DNA from 2 places in the Pseudoalteromonas sp. SR41-7 genome. Region 2 is predicted to be linked to the other one. Evidence: predicted binding sites of a transcription regulator. Region 2 holds the regulator's gene; the other holds the start of a gene.
The links. The regulator sigma-54, encoded in region 2, starts transcription at its own class of promoters, with help from an activator protein. The targets are predictions, from matches to a motif close to GTTGGCACGNNNNTNGNNT.
Positions count from the first base shown of each region.

Region 1: the regulator sigma-54 is predicted to act here: its motif matches at 2,073-2,091, upstream of H5092_RS01410 (EF-hand domain-containing protein).

Region 1 covers NZ_JACJEF010000001.1:311,163-317,359, forward strand. The annotation lists gene H5092_RS01400 (hypothetical protein) at 1-337, opposite strand, end outside; gene H5092_RS01405 (sensor histidine kinase KdpD) at 339-1,796, opposite strand; gene H5092_RS01410 (EF-hand domain-containing protein) at 2,127-2,360, shown strand; gene H5092_RS01415 (hypothetical protein) at 2,385-2,612, shown strand; gene H5092_RS01420 (EF-hand domain-containing protein) at 2,791-3,027, shown strand; gene H5092_RS01425 (calcium-binding protein) at 3,037-3,273, shown strand; gene H5092_RS01430 (amidohydrolase) at 3,406-5,088, shown strand; gene H5092_RS01435 (HDOD domain-containing protein) at 5,144-5,983, opposite strand.
Region 2 covers NZ_JACJEF010000001.1:473,552-487,607, reverse strand. The annotation lists gene H5092_RS02260 (SRPBCC family protein) at 1-23, opposite strand, end outside; gene H5092_RS02255 (EAL domain-containing protein) at 135-2,324, shown strand; gene H5092_RS02250 (YgiQ family radical SAM protein) at 2,456-4,633, shown strand; gene H5092_RS02245 (protein disulfide oxidoreductase) at 4,803-5,210, opposite strand; gene mgtE (magnesium transporter) at 5,413-6,771, opposite strand; gene H5092_RS02235 (HPr family phosphocarrier protein) at 6,903-7,175, opposite strand; gene rapZ (RNase adapter RapZ) at 7,218-8,063, opposite strand; gene ptsN (PTS IIA-like nitrogen regulatory protein PtsN) at 8,082-8,534, opposite strand; gene hpf (ribosome hibernation promoting factor) at 8,539-8,826, opposite strand; gene H5092_RS02215 (RNA polymerase factor sigma-54) at 8,853-10,352, opposite strand; gene lptB (LPS export ABC transporter ATP-binding protein) at 10,422-11,147, opposite strand; gene lptA (lipopolysaccharide transport periplasmic protein LptA) at 11,144-11,689, opposite strand; gene lptC (LPS export ABC transporter periplasmic protein LptC) at 11,679-12,233, opposite strand; gene kdsC (3-deoxy-manno-octulosonate-8-phosphatase KdsC) at 12,230-12,781, opposite strand; gene H5092_RS02190 (KpsF/GutQ family sugar-phosphate isomerase) at 12,782-13,753, opposite strand; gene H5092_RS02185 (calcium/sodium antiporter) at 13,757-14,056, opposite strand, start outside.

The DNA.
Region 1 (6,197 bases), 170 kb from region 2:
CCGTATTTGGATCATTATTTATGTTTAAGCACATAAATTTAAAAAAGCGTTTAAGCTCGTTTTCGCCTGTAAAAACATTTTTGCTAGGTACCAATTTAAACCCGCCACACTGATTAGCGTGCCATGCAATAACTTGCTCTGCAGGAGGATAGCTTGGTTCAATTTTTGGTCTAGGTTTTGGACTAGGGTTACTGTTTTTGTCGGTCGTTTTTTTTGTATCGACCACAGGTGCAGGTGTAATTGACACACGCTCTTTTTGCCCATTATTAATTTCACAACCTGATATAACCATGCTGCTACTGAGCACACATAAAATAGCGATTAAACGCAAGCGCATGTTAATTAACTCCTAGATTTTTTGTTATGGGAATTTTAATTGAAAACCGGCAACCATGTGGCTCGTTATGCTCAACACTAAGTGTACCTCTTAGCTGTTCAACAGACTCTTTTACAATAGTTAAACCCAGCCCACTGCCTTGCAGCGTAACATTTTTACTGTGTTTACCTTGATAAAATGCGCTGAAAATTTGAGTTTTTTCTTGCTCTTTAATACCGCACCCTTTATCAAGTACAACGATACAAAGCTGGTTTTGCTCAAGCGCTAAATTAATAGTAACGCTTTGCTTATCTTCTGAAAATTTTAAGCCATTTGAAATAAGCTGAATTAAAATCATCTCAATAAGCTCACTAGGTAAAGCAAGCGGTTTGTTAGGTAAAGTATTTTGCCACTGCAGAGCTTGCTGACGCGCAGTTAAGCGATGCTCAAAATGGCTATTAATTTTATTAATAAGAAGACTAAATTCAACTTCGCTTAGGCTATCTTTACTGGTGCGAATCGCATTATAACTCAGCAAACTGTCAATCATTGTACGAAGGCGCACCATAGATTGGCTAATAAGCTCAAGCACTGCTTTTTGCTCAGCGGTAATTGGACCTACTATTTCATCAGTTAATAAGTCAGTGCCTTCGACCATTGAAGCAAGCGGCGTTTTTAGCTCATGAGTTACATGGCGTAAAAAAGTATCTTTTTGCTGCTCAAGCATATGAAGCTGTTCTTGTACCCATTGGAGCTTTTCTCCTAGCTCAACAAGCTCAGCTGAACCTTTCACAGATATTTTTTGCTGCCAATGCCCCTGCCCAAGCTTATCAATAACCGTAGTTAACCCTTTTAGCCGCCCACTTATGCGCCATAAAAAACCTCCCCCAACAATTAAAGTCAGTGGAATAAGTGCCACCAGCCAATTTATAAATGACGCTTGCAGGCTTGTAAGCTCTTTTTGGTTATTGGTAATTTGCGCTTCGTTTTTATCACGTAACCATAAAGTAAGCTCAGCAACTAAATCGCTCACTGGCACAAATAGCTCAGCTTGCTGTTGTTTTTTCTCAACAAGCTCTACATGCGCGGTTTGTAAGGTGGTATATAAGCGTTGCCATTGGTTGATATACTCTTTATTCGTGTTTACAAATTTGAGTTCATCAATGCTTTGTAGGGATGATTGCCATTTATCGACAATGAGCTTATCAAGCGATTCACTTTTTAATACCCAGTTTTGCCTAGTGGCGCGTTCAAGGCTGTTGAGTTCTTGCTTTAAAGTATTAAACGATTTGGTAACTTGGTAGTTGTTACTCACAATACTTTGAGTAACCGCTAATTGCTTGTTAAGCGCATTTAAAAATACAATCACCACTATAGAAAGCGGGAGTAGTGAAAGCAGCATACTCATTGCAAATTGCCCAATTAAATTAGGCCGCCAGTTAAGCATTGCTTGGTATTTTTTAGCTATGGTTGCTGGCATTTCGTTTAGTCCTTTTAAGTTAAGCGCTCTATTATTAAGTGCTTACCTTATACACTAGCTGAACCAGCAATTATATTTAATACGATTAACAGCCAGCACTACAAAACAATGTGTCGCCAAATAGAGACAACGTAACTCGTTGATTTTAATAAACTCCCTTTTAACCCCATTAAATAGTGTTGCAAAAGGCGCACAAAAATTACAATAAACCCAGTAAAAACTTCTCACTGGCTTAAAGCTAAAACAATAACCAACTGAAAAATAACAACAATTATTATTGGCACCATTTTTGTAATAGGAGTAATAACTTTAATCAATAAGGAAATAATTATGAACAAACGCATTTTAGTAATTTCATCATTACTGGCTTTAGGCTTTTTAGGCGCTAATGCACACGCAATGGACGTTCACGCGACTTTTAACGAACTTGATAAAGACAGTAACGGCACATTAAGTGAAGCCGAAGCAGGTGAAGATGCTGTGTTACACGAGAATTTTTCTCAAATTGATACTAATCAAGATGGGCAATTGTCGCTAGATGAATTCAAAAAATTTATTCAATAAACTCATTTAATAAGGAACGTGATTATGAAACAACTTATAGCCGCTTTTTCATTAATGTTTTTAGCAATTAGTGCCACCGTAATTGCATCGCCAACAAATGTGCGTTTTGCCCACTTAGATAAAGACATGGACGGACAAATATCAATTGCAGAAGCAAAGGAAGATAAGGAAGTAATGAGACAATTTGCCGACTTAGATGAAGACGGTGATGAAAAGGTCTCAAAAAAAGAATTTGAAAGCTTTAAACCTTAATGAGTAATTACTGATTAAGCTTTACTTAAGCTTGTTATAGGTAAACTGGAATTAAAAGCATTTGCCATAATCCCTGAGGGAGTGTGTAAAAGGATTTAATGTTGGGAGTTAAATTACGGCAAGTGCTTTTTCCTTTTTTTAGCCATAAACTTTAAATACATCTTTTGGAAGGAACACCATGAAGATACTTCCCCTTGTTATAAGCATCTTAATGCTATTAAGCTTTGATGCCGCTGCACTTGATGTAAAGCAACGCTTTGATCACCTCGATAGCGACAAAAGTGGCTATTTAACGCATGACGAACTTGATCCCCAACCACAACTATTAAACACATTTGTAAAATGGGACAAAAACCAAGATAACCAAATTTCGTTAATCGAATTTAAAAATTACCTTACCAATAACCTCTACTGAGTATTTTTCATGAAAAAAACAAGCTATATAGCGCTTTTTGCGTTTAGTATTTTTAGCACATTAGGCTTTGCTGCAAGCAACAATGTTGCAGAGCAATTTGAAAAACTTGATAGAAACCAGGATGGTTTTTTAACACGTTCAGAAACCGCTGTAGACCCCGCTTTGTGGTCTCGGTTTTCAAGCTACGATCAAGACAAAGACGGCAAGCTAACGCTAAGTGAATACAGTTTATACGCTAGTAAATAAACCCTTTCAAAAGCTAGATATTTTATGTTCTAGCTTTACTGCTTTTTTCTTCATCATAATTTGTCTCACATATTGGTATTATAAAGTTGGGTTTGCTAGTGTTAACGCACTAACAATAAAAAATAATGCCTTATGTCGCTCAAAAAAATAATCAAACCACTCATACTAGCCAGCCTTTGCGCTAGTTCTAGTTACACTCTTGCACAAACAAAAGTAATTTATAACGCAAATGGTTATACCCCTTTATACCAAGGTGAAGTACAGCAGTTTACTACCCTCGTTATTAAAAATGGCAAGGTAGTAAAACTAGGTAGCGATACACTTAAAGATAGCTACCCAGATGCCAAGCTAATTGACGCGCACGGTAATACCTTATTACCAGGCTTAATTGATGCTCATGGGCACGTTATTGGCCTTGGCGATAATTTATCGCAACTTGATGTACGCGGTGCAAAATCGGTTGATGAAGTAACGAATAAACTAAAAGTATTTGCCGATAACAAACAAGGTTGGATTATAGGGCGAGGTTGGAACCAAGAGCTATGGGCTGATACACGCTTTCCTACGGCTAAAGATTTAGACAAAGTAGTTAACGATCGACCTGTGGTGCTTTCTCGAGTTGATAGCCACGCCATTTGGGTTAATTCAAAAGCGCTCGAACTTGCAGGGATTACCGCCCAAACAAAAGCGCCTGAAGGCGGTGAAATAATTAAAGACGAATTTGGCAATCCTACGGGTATTTTTGTAGACAAAGCAGAATCGCTAATTACCCAGCATATGCCAGCCCCTTCAAAACAAGATATAAGTGACTCACTTGATGCAGCAGGTAAACATTTATTAAGTTTAGGCATTACCTCTACTCACGATGCAGGTATTGATAAAACCACATGGGAGGTTTACAAAGAGCGCGGCGACCTTGGTAATTTACCACTGCGTATTGTGGCAATGTTAAGTGGTGCAAGCCCTGATTTAGACACAATGTTAAAGGCAGGCCGGTACCACGACAAAAATGACTTTATGGAAATTCGCAGTGTTAAAGTTTACGCCGATGGCGCATTGGGCTCTCGTGGCGCAGCACTTATTGAAGAATATGCAGACAGACCTGGTCACCATGGTTTAATGCTTGAAACACAAGAGAAACTCGAAGCACTCTTTACACAAAGCTTTAAAAGCGGCTTTAGCGCAAATACTCACGCCATTGGCGACAAAGCAAATAAAGTAGTACTTGATGCCTATCAAAATGTGTTTAAAAAAACGGGCGGTATATTACTACGAAACCGAATAGAGCACGCCCAAATTGTAACCCCTGATGATATCCCTCGCTTTAAAGCGTTAAAAATAATCCCTTCAATGCAGCCAGTGCATGCCACTTCAGATATGCATATGGCAGAGCAGCGTTTAACTGAAAAACAACTAAGCGGCGCCTACGCGTGGCAAACATTTTTACAGCAAGGTTCGGTTGTTGCAGCGGGCTCTGATTACCCTGTAGAGCTTGCAAATCCATTTGATGGTTTGTATTCAGCCATTACACGCATGGATCATAACAAACTACCGGAAAACGGCTGGCGCGCAAGTGAAGTACTAAGCCGCGAAGATGCATTACGTGCATTTACTCTTGGTGGCGCCTATGCAGCTCATCAAGAATTTAAGGTGGGTAGTTTAGAAAAAGGTAAATGGGCCGACTTTATTTTAATTGATAAAGACTACTTTAAAGTACCTGTTGAGGAGATATACAAAACAAACGTACTGCAAACATGGGTAGCAGGAATAAAGCGATACGAAAAAACTAAAACAGAAAATACCACCGAAAAATAAAACTAAAAAAGGGTTAACGCAAGTTAACCCTTTTTGGTTGTGTAGGAAGGCACTTTTAGCTAAACATGTTTTTCACATCTTTTAGCATGTCGTTGTACTCATCACTTGTGAATAGCTGCATAGACGGTATAACGCCTTTGTCTATATACGTTTGCAGCGCTGCCGACTTATCAGAAACTTGTAACGTGCCCTCTAAAATAGCCCCTACTCGAATAAAATCCACGTAACTTACTTTTTCAGGTTTGTAACTTGGGTCAGCCCAGCTCTGAGCTACATCAACAAACTCTTTAGGGAATTCCCACGCTTGCATAATAGATGAGCCAATTTTTCCACTCAGCTTTTGAATTGCATGAGCCAAAAAGCTTGGATTAGCAAATACCTCTGGGTGGCGCTCAGCTTCAGTTAAAATTGGTAATACACCAATATTATAAACAAGTGCGGCGAGTGTAATAGAATCGCGGTTAAGTGACGTGTGCTTACTATTTTTTAAATAAAACTCCATAAGTGATATTGAATGGCTAGCAACGGTTAATGTTTTTTGCCATGCCTTACCCATGTAGCCTTTAATTAGCTCATTATTTGATACAAATAATTGTTCCATAGCCATAGCTGTAGCAATGTTTTTAATTTGACGTAATCCAATACGAGTCACTGCTTGTTGTAAATTAGATACTTTTACAGAACGTCCCATAATCGCACTATTAGCTACTTTTATCATACGAGCTGAAAGCGCTGGATCTTGTGAGATTACATCTGACATTTGGATTAAATTCACATCTGGGTTATCTGCAGCTTGGCGAACCTTAATCGCTACTTCAGGTAGCGTTGGTAAAACCAACGTATCGTTATTTATTCTATCGACTAGAATCGTTAATAAAGCGTTTTCTGTAGACATAAAGCTGCCATCCTTTTGTGTTCAGCCTGTAAAGTAACTGCAAACTCAGGCAGTTAATTTTCGTATTAGTAATATAATTAGTATTGTCTAACTTACCGATAAAGTTAAGAAAATTATAGAAGTTTATTTTTATTTATAATGCTTTACCGCTCATGCTTGCCTTACAACGCCAAATACTTGCTATTTACCATTTAGTTTTGCTTTAATGCACTCA
Region 2 (14,056 bases):
ATTTTTAATGGTTTAATAAGCACACCTTTTATTAGTTTTTTGAGTTGAAATACAACAACTTTTTATTAATCGACTATAGTATGAATTAGATTATAAACCAAAAATAATTTATAAATTGCTACCTAGGAGAGCGAATGTCGTCAGATCAAAACGATTTTTTATTTTTTGAACAAGACTATGAAGATGATGCAGTAATTGAGCCGACTAAGTTTTGGGATATTTTAATTGTTGATGACGAACCTGAGATCCACTCTGTAACAAAGTTAGCTTTGTCTGGGGTTGAGTTTTTGGGGGCAGGCTTGCGATTTCATGATGCCTATTCGGGAGCTGAAGCAATAGAGATTTTAGCTGAAAATAACGATATTTCAGTTATTTTTTTAGACGTTATTATGGAAACTGACGATGCTGGCTTGCAGGTTGTAAAAAGGGTGCGTGACGAATTAAATAATCAACATGTGAGAATTATTTTAAGAACAGGGCAAGCTGGTAATATACCAGAAGAAAAAGTAATACGTGAATACGATATAAATGATTATAAAACTAAAACAGAACTCACTCGCTCTAAATTAGTAACATCGCTCATAACCGCTATTCGCTCTTACGAGCAGGTATGCCAGCTTGAATATCAAAGTGATGCAATGAACACGATTGTTTCTGCATCAAAGTCTATTTTAGGGCTTACTGATATTAAGCAACTATGCAAAGAAATCATCAAGCACATGAGTATTATTTTAAAGTGTTCACCTCGAGGGCTTGTGTGCAGCAAATTAGACGGCGATGACTTTATTCAAGTATTAGGTGGTTGTGGGCATTACGAAGACTACTTTGGTGAAAAATTAATTAATGTTGATAGCAAAGTATTTAAACAAGTTGAGTTGTGTTTTGATTTATTAAAGCATCAACATACAGGCTCAAGTGCAACATTTGTATTAAAAAGTAAGCATAGAAAAGCGGCTTTATATATAGAATGTGACCATGTTCCTTTGCAAGCACAATTGCAGTTTGCTGAAATCTTCTTAACAAATGTGAGTGTTGCCCTGGATAATATAAGGCTGTTTGTAAAGTTAAGAGATGCAGCTTATAAAGATGTGCTTACAGGTATTTCAAATCGTACCAATTTTATTGAACGGGTAGAGCGTTATCAAAAGCCGCACGTGAATGATTATGTATTTGTACTACTTGATATAGTTAATTTTGCAGATATTAATAATGGCTTAGGGCAAGAGGTCGGCAATAAAGTATTAATTGGCATTGTGCAAAGGTTAAAAGAAAACTACCCAACAGCTAAGTTACTATCTCGTATTGGTGCTGATGTTTTTGGTTTTATTATTCGCCGTGATGAACTCGACTTAAAAAAATTGAATGAGCAGTTAGGTGTTCCATTTTGCGCAGAAGAGCATACATTGCCTATCGATTTTAGATTGGGTTTATGCCAACAGCAAGACTTTCAAAGTAGCGGGATTGATACACTTAAAGTTGCTTATATTGCACTTAATCAAGCTAAAAAAACAAAACACAAAGAGGGAATTTATTACAGTGTAGACATGCAAGATAAAATGGCTTGGCGCATAGGAATTATTAGGCAATTACGCCATGATTTTGCTCGAAACAAGTTAGAGGTATGGTACCAACCTCAACTTTCATTAGGAGACTTGTCTCTAATTGGGTGTGAGGCATTACTTAGGTGGCCCACCGGTAATGGATCATATATATCGCCAGCGGTATTTGTTCCACTTGCAGAAGATGCGGGCTTGATTGTTGATATAGGGCAGTGGGTTTTAGAGCAAGCTTGCCAACAACAAAAGCGCCTAGAAAATATGGGTACCGAAATTTGTATTGCGGTTAATGTGTCTGTTCCACAGTTTAAAGTAAAAGGCTATGCTCAAAACGTTAAAAATACATTATTAAAATATGGCGTTAAGCCAAAAAACATAGAATTAGAAGTCACTGAAAGCGTAGTAATGGATGAACTCGAAACTGTTATTAATACACTTAGAGAGCTTCAAGAGCTAGGGATGGAAGTTGCTATTGATGACTTTGGGACTGGCTTTTCATCGCTTAGTTATATACAAAGTTTACCCTTGGATAGATTGAAAATAGATCGTGCATTTATTAAGGATCTGCCAAATGATGACACTGGCGCTATTGCTGCCTTAGTTATTTCTCTTGGTGCTAAGTTGGGTTTAAAAACGATTGCTGAAGGCGTTGAAACACAAGAACAAGCTCAGTTCTTAAAAAACTTAGGCTGTGATGAGGTACAAGGTTTTATGTATGCTAAACCAATGCCTGAGCATGAATTGATAGAATTTATAAATAAACGCTAAAAAAGATTAACTTATTATTTAAGCTAATGAACGATTTAGAATTTAAAGCGCGATATGCTTTGACTACTTTGTATATATAAAGAATTTAGTAGGGTATAATTCGCGCCTTTTGTTATTCTACGGCCACAATTATGAGCACACTCAAAGCTAAGCGCGCCTTATTTTCATACCCTAAATACTGGGCTGAATGTTATGGCACCGCGCCATTTTTACCAACTACACGTGAAGAAATGGATGCACTTGGCTGGGATAGTTGCGACATAATAATAATTAGTGGCGATGCGTACGTTGATCATCCTAGTTTTGGTATGGCTGTAATTGGCCGTGTACTTGAAGCGCAAGGCTTTAGAGTGGGGATTATTGCCCAACCTGCATGGGACTCTAAAGATGCATTTATGGAGCTCGGCAGACCGAATTTATTTTTTGGTGTAACAGCCGGCAACATGGATTCGATGATCAACCGCTATACAGCGGAAAAACGCATGCGCCACGATGATGCTTACACGCCTAATAACGTTGGCGGTAAGCGCCCAGATCGCGCCGTGATGATTTACTCGCAAAAATGCCGTGAAGCATACAAAGGTATCCCAATTGTTATTGGCGGTATTGAAGCCAGCCTTCGCCGTATTGCTCATTACGACTATTGGCAGGAAAAAGTACGTCGTAGTATTTTGTTTGATGCAAAAGCCGATATTTTAATTTACGGTAACGCAGAGCGCCCGCTAGTTGAAGTTGCACACCGTATTGCGGCGGGTGAAACGATGGATACGATTCAGGATATTCGCGGCACGGCTGTTATTCGAAAAGAGCCTCTACCTGGTTGGCGTGGCAGTGATTCTACCGCTATTGATAAAATTGGTAAAATAGACCCTATTCCAAACCCATATGGCGCGGATGATGTTGGCTGTAGTAAATCTGAATTTAAACAAGCGGGTATTGATTTAAAAGCAGAAGCGGCAAAACCAATCATGGTTCAGCCTGCACGTCCTAAGCCGTGGGAAAAAACCTATGTTAAGTTACCTGCTTATGAGCAAGTAAGTGTTAACAAACCTTTATACGCCCATGCCTCGAGAATTTTACATCAAGAAACAAACCCTGGTTGTGCAAGAGCGCTTTACCAACGACATGGCGATCGCTCTATTTGGGTAAACCCGCCAGCATATCCATTAGAAACACATGAAATGGATGCTGTATTTGGTTTGCCGTATCAGCGTATTCCTCACCCAAGTTATGGTGATGCTAAAATCCCTGCTTACGATATGATTAAAACGTCTGTTAATATTATGCGTGGCTGTTTTGGTGGTTGTTCGTTTTGCTCAATTACAGAACATGAAGGGCGCATTATTCAAAGTCGTTCACAAGAATCTATTATTGAAGAAATTGAACAAATTAGAGATAAAGTTCCCGGCTTTACTGGTGTTATTTCTGATTTAGGTGGCCCAACGGCGAATATGTATAAGCTGCGCTGTACGAGCAAAAAGGCCGAGAGTACCTGTAGACGCTTATCATGTGTGTATCCAGATATTTGTAAACACATGGATACAGATCATACGCCAACAATAGATTTGTATAAAAAAGCACGTGAAGTTAAGGGTATTAAAAAGGTATTGATTGCTTCAGGTGTACGTTACGATTTAGCTGTACGCGACCCGCGTTACGTTAAAGAATTAGTAACGCACCATGTAGGCGGTTACTTAAAAATAGCGCCAGAGCATACAGAGGATGGTCCATTATCAAAAATGATGAAACCAGGTATGGGAGCGTACGATCAATTTAAAGAACTATTTGATAAGTACTCTAAAGAAGCCGGTAAAAAGCAGTATTTAATTCCTTACTTTATATCTGCTCACCCAGGTACAAAAGATGAAGACATGGTAAACATGGCTTTATGGCTTAAATCAAACGACTTTAAGCTTGATCAGGTACAAAATTTTTACCCATCACCTATGGCTAATGCGACGACTATTTACCATACAGAGATGAACTCTTTACGTAATATAAAAAACAACTCAGAAGTTGTTCCAGTACCTAAAGGCGCACGCCAACGTAGATTACATAAAGCTATTTTACGCTACCACGATGCAGCTGGTTGGCCAATGATACGTGAAGCTTTACGTAAAATGGGTAAAGCTAATTTAATTGGTAAAGGGCCTAACTGTTTAGTGCCAGAAGAAGGGCGCGATGAAAAATCAGGTAAAGGTGGTAAAAAAGGTGGGCGTCCGGCACTAACGCGACATACTGGTTTTAGCCAATTTAAAAAGGCAAACACTAAGCCAAAAGTGGGCGGTAATCGTCAAAGCACACGTTAGTAATTTTATTCGCTAATAGATAAGGCTAATTGCGGTACGCGTTTTTTAGCTTTTGTATACGTAAATTAAGTCAGCTTTGCTCTTTATTATCTATATTATTGTAGGTGATAAAGAGTGAGGTTTTAGAGCCCCCTCTCTTTAGATATCCTGTGCTAAGTTTAGCTTTTTTTTAAAGCATTGATGATAACCACAAACGCAATTTAAGTGACCATAACGGCTGAATGCCGGTGAGTCCTTGCGTCATTTTATTATCTTTTAAGATTATATAAGATGGCGTGACTTGTCCCTGCCAATCGGAAAATATCTCCCCGTGTTGATCGTTAACAGTACTGAAGCTGTAGCCTTGCTCATTTAAATAATCATGCAGCTCTTGATCAGAGCCTGATTTTATCGCGATGCTCACAACAGGGTATTTATTCTCGTTTGCGAGTTCGTTTATGGCAGGGGAGGTAATACTACAAATAGGACACCAAGTTCCCCAAAAATACACAAGCGTGGGTTTATCTTGGCTCATTGCTGCTAAATTAATGTTTTGCCCTTTATAGTCGATTAATTGTAATTGAGGATTTGCTGGCATGACAGGTTGCCGCCACCAATTGACGGCGGTATAAATGACGAAAAATATAGAGCTATATACCAGTACACTTTTTAATATGGATACGCTTTTTTGTTTTAGCGTTTTTTTAGGTATGTCATTTTTATGTTTGGTATCCGTTGCCATAGCTACTGATTTACCCTAACTATTTTTGCTGTAGTTTTTTACATTTAAAGCGTTTAATTTATATCAGCAACCATGTAGCAGTACCTAAAAAGGCGAATATACCAACAATATCAGTCACTGTGGTTAGCACCACACTCCCTGCAAGAGCAGGGTCTATATTCATTCTTTTAAGAATTATTGGAATACTTGCACCAGCAACACCTGCCACCACTAAGTTCATAAACATAGCGAAGGCGAGTACGCCACCAAGCATAAAGTCCCACTGCCATAGCGCAATAACACCCGCAATTAATAGTGACCACAAAATACCGTTTAGCGCGCCAATGGCCAGTTCTTTCATCATCAAGAAACGTTGGTTTGTTTGGTTTATATGACCTACTGCAATACCACGGATAACAAGCGTTAATGATTGGCTACCAGCAACACCACCCATAGAAGGGACAATACCGTTAAGCACAGCCAAAATAGGGAGAACATCTAAAGTGCCTTCAAAAAAGCTAGCTACAAAAGCAGCTGCAAGTGCGGTTAGTAAGTTAACTCCTAGCCAAACTGAGCGTTTTTTAGAGCTTTTTAGTACTGGCGCGAATGTATCCTCTTCATCATCAAGACCGGCTAGGCTTAATAAGCTATGCTCGGCATCTTCTCGGATTACATCAACGATGTCATCGATAGTAACACGACCGAGGAGTTGGTCGTTATCGTCCACCACTGGGGCCGATATCCAATTATGACGCTCAAATAATTGCGCTACTTCACTTTCATCCATTGAGATTGGGATAGACTCACAATCTTCATCCATTAAATCGCGGACAATTTTTTCTGGCGGATTAGTTAATAATGTACTCAGCGATAAAGCGCCTATAAAGCAGTTATGTTTATCAACAACATATAAATCATCTGTACCCTCTGGTAACTCACCACGCAGTCTAATATAACGAAGTACAACATCGAGTGTTACATCAGGGCGAATGGTCACCGTATCGGTGTTCATTAGCGCACCTGCTGAACGCTCTTGATATGACAGTGCTTGCGTGGCACGTTCACGGTCTTGAATGTCCATCGCGCTAACAACGTCTTTATAGACGGTATCTGGCAGGCTACGTAATACTTCACCTAAGTCATCGTGGCCCATGTCTTCAGTTGCGGCGGCAATGTGCTTAGGTTCCATTTGGGCAATAATGCCTAAACGAACATCTTCAGATAATTCTTCAAGAACATCACCCTGCACATCAGGATCGACCAATTGCCAAAGCAGTCGGCGAATTTTATGCGGTGATGATTCTAATAATAATGCGGTATCACAAGGAGCCGTTTTTGCGAGCATGCGCCTAACTTGAACAAATTGACCACTATTGAGTGACTTCGTCACCTGCTTTAGTTGCTGTAGTGGATAATCTTGTTCAAAAGCTTCTGGCATTGGCGTCCTTTATAAATTGTTATATTACTTTATGGGGGGAGGTGAGTTAACTGGCGTTACTAACCTATTTATTTTATATATCTGTTTTAATTGAAGCACTAGTAATGCGAATATTGTTTTTATAAAACAGATTATTCTTGTTCATTAAAGCGTTGTGCTATTAATTCTCCAACAGCGTGTAAAGCTTGCTCAGAATCAGGGCCTTTACAAACAACTTTAACTTCTTTTCCTTGGCTACTTTCAAGTAACATTAATGCAAGTACGCTATCGCCTGCTGCTTCTTTGTCATCTTGGAATAATGTGATTGTCGCATCAAATTGTACTGCTAATTGCGCAAGCACAGTAGCTGCTCTGGCGTGTAAGCCTAATTTGTTTTTTATTAAAAAGGTATCTTCACAATGCATAACTTACTCTACCTAAGCTGAACAGGTGATTATTCAGCTATATTATTTTTCTTGCTCGCGATGGCGAATTTTTACATTGGGATGTGTCATTGCAAAACTTTCACCGATAGTTTGCGCTAAATACACAGAGCGATGTTGCCCGCCTGTACACCCAATAGCAATGGTTAAATAACTGCGGTTATTTCTTTCTAAATGCGGTAACCACGTTTGTACAAATGTTTGAATTTGCCATGTGAATTTTTGCACTATGCTGTGATTAGCTAAATAGTCTTTAACCGGTTGATCTAACCCATTTAAAGGCTTCAACTCTGGTTCCCAGTGTGGATTTGGTAAAAAGCGTGCATCAAATACGTAGTCTGCTTCTTTTGGTATACCGTGTTTAAAGCCAAATGATTCAAATGTGACAATCAGTTGCTTATCTTTTTTACCTAAAATCTTTTCACGAATAGATTCAGCGAGTTGATGAACACTTAAATCAGTCGTATCTATCATAAAGTCGGCGCGAGTGGTTAATACATCAAGTAATTCTTTTTCTTTTTTGATGGCTAAATCAAGGGGCAACGAGTCTATTGATAGTGGGTGTAATCTGCGTGTTTCAGAAAAACGTTTGATCAATGTCTGATCGTCGCTATCTAAATAAAATAACGTAGGGTTTGCAAAGCCTGGTAAGTATTCAAGAATATCGTTAAATTCATCTTGTTCTTTAGGGATGTTGCGCACATCAATGCTAACAGCAATTTTATCGTAGCTATCAGATACACTGCGAACTAATGAAGGAAGTAGGTTTACTGGAATATTATCTACGCAATAATAACCTAAATCTTCTACAACGCGCAAAGCAACCGACTTTCCAGAACCAGAACGGCCGCTTATGATAATTAACTCCATTTAACACCCTTTATAAAACTATGATTGATCGACAATAACTTGGTAAAGCTCAGTATCAGATTTTGCACTGCGTAACTGTTTACAAAAATCTTTGTTGTTTAGTTTATCAGCAATGGTTGCTAGAGTCTTTAAGTGCTGCTGGTTATCGCCATCTGGTACGATGAGTGCGACAAAAATATCAACAGGGCGATTATCGATTGCATCAAAGTTTATTGGAGTTTCGCTAACGAGCACTAAAGCCAAAGGCTCTTCTGCACCGCTCATTCTTCCATGAGGAATAGCAATGCCACGCCCTATACCTGTACTACCTAATTTCTCTCTGCTCATTAAAGCATTAAGAATATCTTGTTGCGGTAAATACGGAAGTTTGTCGTGAGCAAGTTCGCTAATGAACTCTAAAATTCTTTTTTTGCTATTAAAAAGGACCGCAGCTTTGCTGCAGTCCTGGCATATAAGTGAACTTAATTTCATCATATTAGTGTCGAGCAAGCTTCTCTTTGTGTTTGATTACTTGGCGATCGAGCTTGTCGATCAACGAGTCAATAGCGGCATACATATCTTGATGTTCTGTAGAGGCAAATAGCTCAGCACCGCTTACGTGTATTGTGGCTTCTGCTTTTTGATTTAATTTTTCTACATCGAGAATGACATGAACATTATTAATATGATCAGAGTGTCTTTCAAGCTTCGCAAATTTAGTATTAATATAGTCTCTTAGTGAATCGGTTAATTCTACGTGACGACCAGTTAAGTTTAGTTGCATAAGCATTACCCTCTTAGTTTAGCGTCTTAAATCAGACTTTTACGCTGATTTGACGGTGGAATAGCAAGAGATTCGCGGTATTTTGCGATTGTACGTCTCGCTACTTTAATTCCTTGCTCAGCCAATATATCCGCTATTTTGCTATCACTCAATGGTTTTGCTGAGTTTTCTGCTGCGATTAATTTTCGGATAAGCGCACGTATTGCTGTAGATGAACATTCACCACCGTTTTCAGTACTTACATGGCTTGAGAAAAAATATTTAAGCTCAAATATACCACGGGGTGTATGCATGTACTTTTGAGTAGTTACGCGAGAAATTGTCGATTCGTGCATTTCTACCATTTCAGCAACATCATTTAAAACCATTGGTTTCATGGCTTCAGGGCCATGTTCAAAAAAGCCTTGTTGTTGCTTAACAATACAATTAGTAACTTTTAATAGCGTGTCGTTTCTACTTTCTAAGCTTTTAATAAACCATTTAGCTTCTTGTAAATGTGAGCGAATAAACTGGCTGTCGCCACTTGATTTTACAGTGCGAGACATTGCTGCGTATTGGCTATTAACACGAATTTTAGGCATGCTATCTGGGTTTAATTCGACAACCCAGCGGCCTTTAATTTTTTTAACTGACACATCAGGAATAACATACTCAGATTCTTCCCTTACAATAGTATCTGCAGGTTTTGGGTTGAGAGTATGTATTAGTGTCATTACTTCTTTAAGCTCTTCTTCTTTGAGCTTAGTTTTTTTCATTAATGTACGATAGTCGCGAGCTGCTAATAGATCAATATGCTCGGTTAAAATCATTTTCGTTTCATTAATATAAGGTGTTTCTTTATCAAATTGATTAAGCTGAATACACAAACACTCTTGTAAACTACGTGCAGCAATACCAACAGGATCAAACAGTTGGATGCGTTTTAATACCGCTTCAATTTCATCAAGTTCGACTTCGTTATCATCTTCGTTTTCTTGATTAAAGCTTTCTAAAATCTCTTCGCAGCTTAGTGTTAAAATACCTGAATCATCGACAGCTTCTACAATAGCAATAGCAATAGCTTCGTCTGTAGGGCTAAATGGCGTTAGTTGTAATTGCCACATTAAATACTCATGGAGCGTTTCAGTAGAGGCGCCTTGGTATATTGATTCGTCTTCAGGCATTGGACCTGATGAGGCTGCAGGAGCGGCACTCATGTACTCATCCCAACTGACATCCATAGCCATGTCGTCACTTAGCGTGTCTTTTGCAAGTGCTTCACCAGTATCTTGTTCGTATTCGCTCGGAGCATCATCAGCAGATGCGCTAACAGTTATGTCATCGGTATCAGCTTTTTGCTCGTTTTTACCAGCAGCGTCTTCGGAATAGTCTGCCTCTTCAACCTCTAATAGTGGATTACTGTCGAGAGCTTCTTGTATTTCTTGCTGGAGATCCAATGTACTGAGTTGCAACAAACGAATAGCTTGTTGCAACTGTGGAGTCATTGTAAGTTGCTGGCCCATGCGCAGCTGTAGTGATTGCCTCATGTATCTCTAACAATCCTTTTATGTTGTTATAATTAATACTAGCAGATGCTTAAAGACATGGCGTAAATGTTACAGCCTAAATTGCTCGCCTAAGTAAACATCGCGTACTGTTTTATCATTTAATACGTGTTCTGGAGTACCTGATGCAATCAGCTCCCCATGAGAAACAATGTAGGCTTTTTCACAAACATCAAGGGTCTCTCTTACGTTATGGTCGGTAATTAATACACCAATCCCACGATTTTTAAGATGTTCTATTATTTTCTTTATATCTAATACCGAAATAGGGTCAACACCGGCAAACGGTTCATCCAGTAATATAAATTTAGGATCTGCTGCCAGCGCTCGTGCTATTTCTACACGACGACGTTCTCCCCCCGATAATGCCATACCTTGGCTATCACGAATGTGTTGTATGCTAAATTCATCTAATAAGTTATTGAGCGTGTCTTCTCTGGCTTGTTTATTTAGTTCTTTGCGCGTTTCTAAAATGGCCATTAAGTTTTGATAAACAGTCAGCTTTCTAAAAATCGATGACTCTTGTGGTAAGTAGCCTATGCCTAATCTAGCACGACTATGCATAGGTAAAAGAGTAATATCGTTATCATCAATAGATATTTTACCTTTGTCGCTAGGAACAAGCCCTACAATCATATAAAAAGTCGTTGTTTTACCAGCACCGTTAGGGCCAAGTAAGCCAACTATACTGCCAGCTTGTACTTCAAGGCCGACGTTTTTTACAACTTCACGACCTTTATAGCTTTTTGCCAATAGTTCTGCTTTTAATGTGCTCATGGTTGACCTTTATCGCCTTTTTTACTTTTTTTAGTTTCGATCGGTACTAAAATTGTGTGAACGCGGTCAGTTGAGTTTTCATCTTTTTCGGCACTGATGAGCTGCTGCTCTATGTCGTAGGTAATGCTTTTAGCATTTATTTTTTGTCCGGCTTGCGATACTTGTGCATTACCAACAAGCGTTAAAAAACGCTTAGATACATCATAACGTACTTCGTCAGCACTGGCGCTCATAGTCGTGCCGTCTGATTGCTTTTCTTCAAAGTGCGCAGGGCTACCTGTGGCAATTAATAATTGTTTATTATCACCAAGTTCATCACGTTTGTGTACTTCGAGGCGATCGGCTGTAATGCGGCGATTACCGTGAATAATCTCAACGTTTTTCTCAAAAATACCCACATTAGCTTTCAATTGACCTTCTTGCTTGTCGGCACTTATTGAAATCTGATTGGCAGCAGGTTGCGTGTTTTGCTCTGCAGCACTACTATTAAACGCTAGTATAAGTGTAGGAATTATAAGTGATTTTAATATTTTATTGGTCATAATATATGGTTCGCGTATGGTTAATTAGTTTTATCACTTCGGTTTTCAAGTCGGCTTCTAGGCCTTTACCGGTGATTTTTAAATTGGGTCCAGTGATAATGACGGGTTGCTCCGAACGCATTGTTAATAACTTTATATCAACCTGAATATTATCAGCATTGATTTTGTCTATCATGGCGTTATCGGTTAAATTTTTGGCAACCACATTACCTTCTAAAATTAATTGTTTATCTTCATATAATGTTGCTTCGTCTGCATTTATTTGCCACGTTTGTTGCTCGTTATATAAAGTAAAAATGGGTTTTTCAAAAAACGTGAAACCTAATTGCTGGTATAGCTCCATTTTAGCCGCAGTGACTTTGTGGCTAATTTTACCTTGCTCATCATAGGCTGTCTGTTTGAGCTCAATAGCTATGTAATCAGGCTTAGCAACAACTTCAGGCTCAGCCTGAGGCACAATATTTGTTTGTGTAAAATAAGGGTACCAAAGCCAAACCATACAGCTAATGAATAAAACGCTTAATATTATGCGCGCTGCATTCATGAACTAGTGCCTTGTGTAGTCAATGCTTTACCATTTTCAAGCATGAGCAAATCGGTGAGTTCTCTCACAGCGCCAAAACCACCAGGCATTTGCGTTACATAATGTGACAAACGCTTAATAAGAGGGTGGGCATCATTTACTGCAACGGCAAAGCCTACTAACTCCATAACAGGCATGTCAGGACCGTCATCACCAATATAAGCAATTTGTTCATCGCTAAGGTTGAGTTTATCTTTTAACTCTTGATAGGCAATGAGCTTATTTTCTTGGCCTTGATAAATATGCTGTACGGTTAAGCTGCTCATACGTTGTTGTACTATCTGTGAATGACGACCAGTAATAACAGCTACTTCAAAGCCACTGTTTATAAGTGCTTTAATGCCAAAACCATCTTTTGTATTAAATGCTTTTAGCTCTTCACCTTGATTGCCAAGGTAAATACGGCCATCAGAAAATACACCATCAATATCGCATATAAGTAGTTTTACTTTTTTAGCGCGTGCTTTTGCGTCATCGCTCAGCGGTTGATAGAGTTCTTCAAATTGCATTTATAACACTCCTGCTTTTAATAGGTCTTGCATATTTAATGCGCCAATAGGTTGGTTTTTCTCATTGACGACGATTAGGCCATTTATACGTTTACGTTCCATAATATTGAGCGCTTCAGCGGCTAAAATATCTTGCGTAGCTGTAGTGCATGACTTAGTCATAACAACATCTATTTGTGTTGTATGAATATCAATTCTTTGTTCTAAAATGCGACGTAAGTCACCATCGGTAAATAACCCTACGAGTTGCTGATTTTCATCAACAATGGCTGTCATACCTAATCCTTTAGCTGACATTTCTATTAGAGCATCTTTAACTGTTTGTGAAACATCAATAATAGGTGTATTTGCGCCGCTGTGCATAACATCTTTTAAAGTAAGTAATAAGCGCTTGCCTAAACTACCACCTGGGTGAGATAGCGCGAAGTCATCAGCTGTAAAGCCGCGAGCTTCTAATAATGCAACTGCCATGGCATCGCCCATCGCAAGCGTTGCAGTGGTACTTGATGTAGGGGCTAGGCCCAATGAACAAGCTTCTTTTTCTACTTTAATGCACACATGTACATTAGCAAGGGTTGCCATGGTTGATTGTGTATTGCCAGTCATCGCTATCATTTTGGCACCAAGTCGTTTTAAAACCGGAATGATATTTAAAACTTCGCTGGTTTCCCCTGAATTAGAAATAAGCATAACCACGTCATTTTTAGTGATCATACCTAAATCACCATGACTTGCTTCACCAGGGTGAACAAAAAACGCTGGGCTGCCAGTACTTGCAAGGGTTGCCGCTATTTTATTGCCAATATGGCCTGATTTTCCCATGCCAATGACAATAATACGGCCTTCACAGTCGTACATTAATTGGCACGCGTAATGAAAATTTTCATCTACATATTGTGCAATATCACTAAGTGCTTGGCGCTCAACATCTAAAACGCGAAGGCCTTGTTCAATAAAGTTTAGCGTTGCCATCATTTACCCTACTTGACTAAAAATATACCCTTGGTAACCCAAAAACGCTATTAGCAATAAGCCGCCTTCTACCCTATTGATACGCTGGGTGCCTCTAAAGTTCAATGACATAATGATAAGAGCAAGTGTTGCACCAATCATAATTAATATATCTCGGCTTACTAACGATGGATCAATTGCTGAAGGATTAATAATACCTGCTAGAGGTAATACAGCTAAAATATTAAATATGTTTGAGCCAACAATATTACCTAGTGCTAAATCATCTTCATTTTTAAGTACACCTGCAACCGAGGCGGCAAG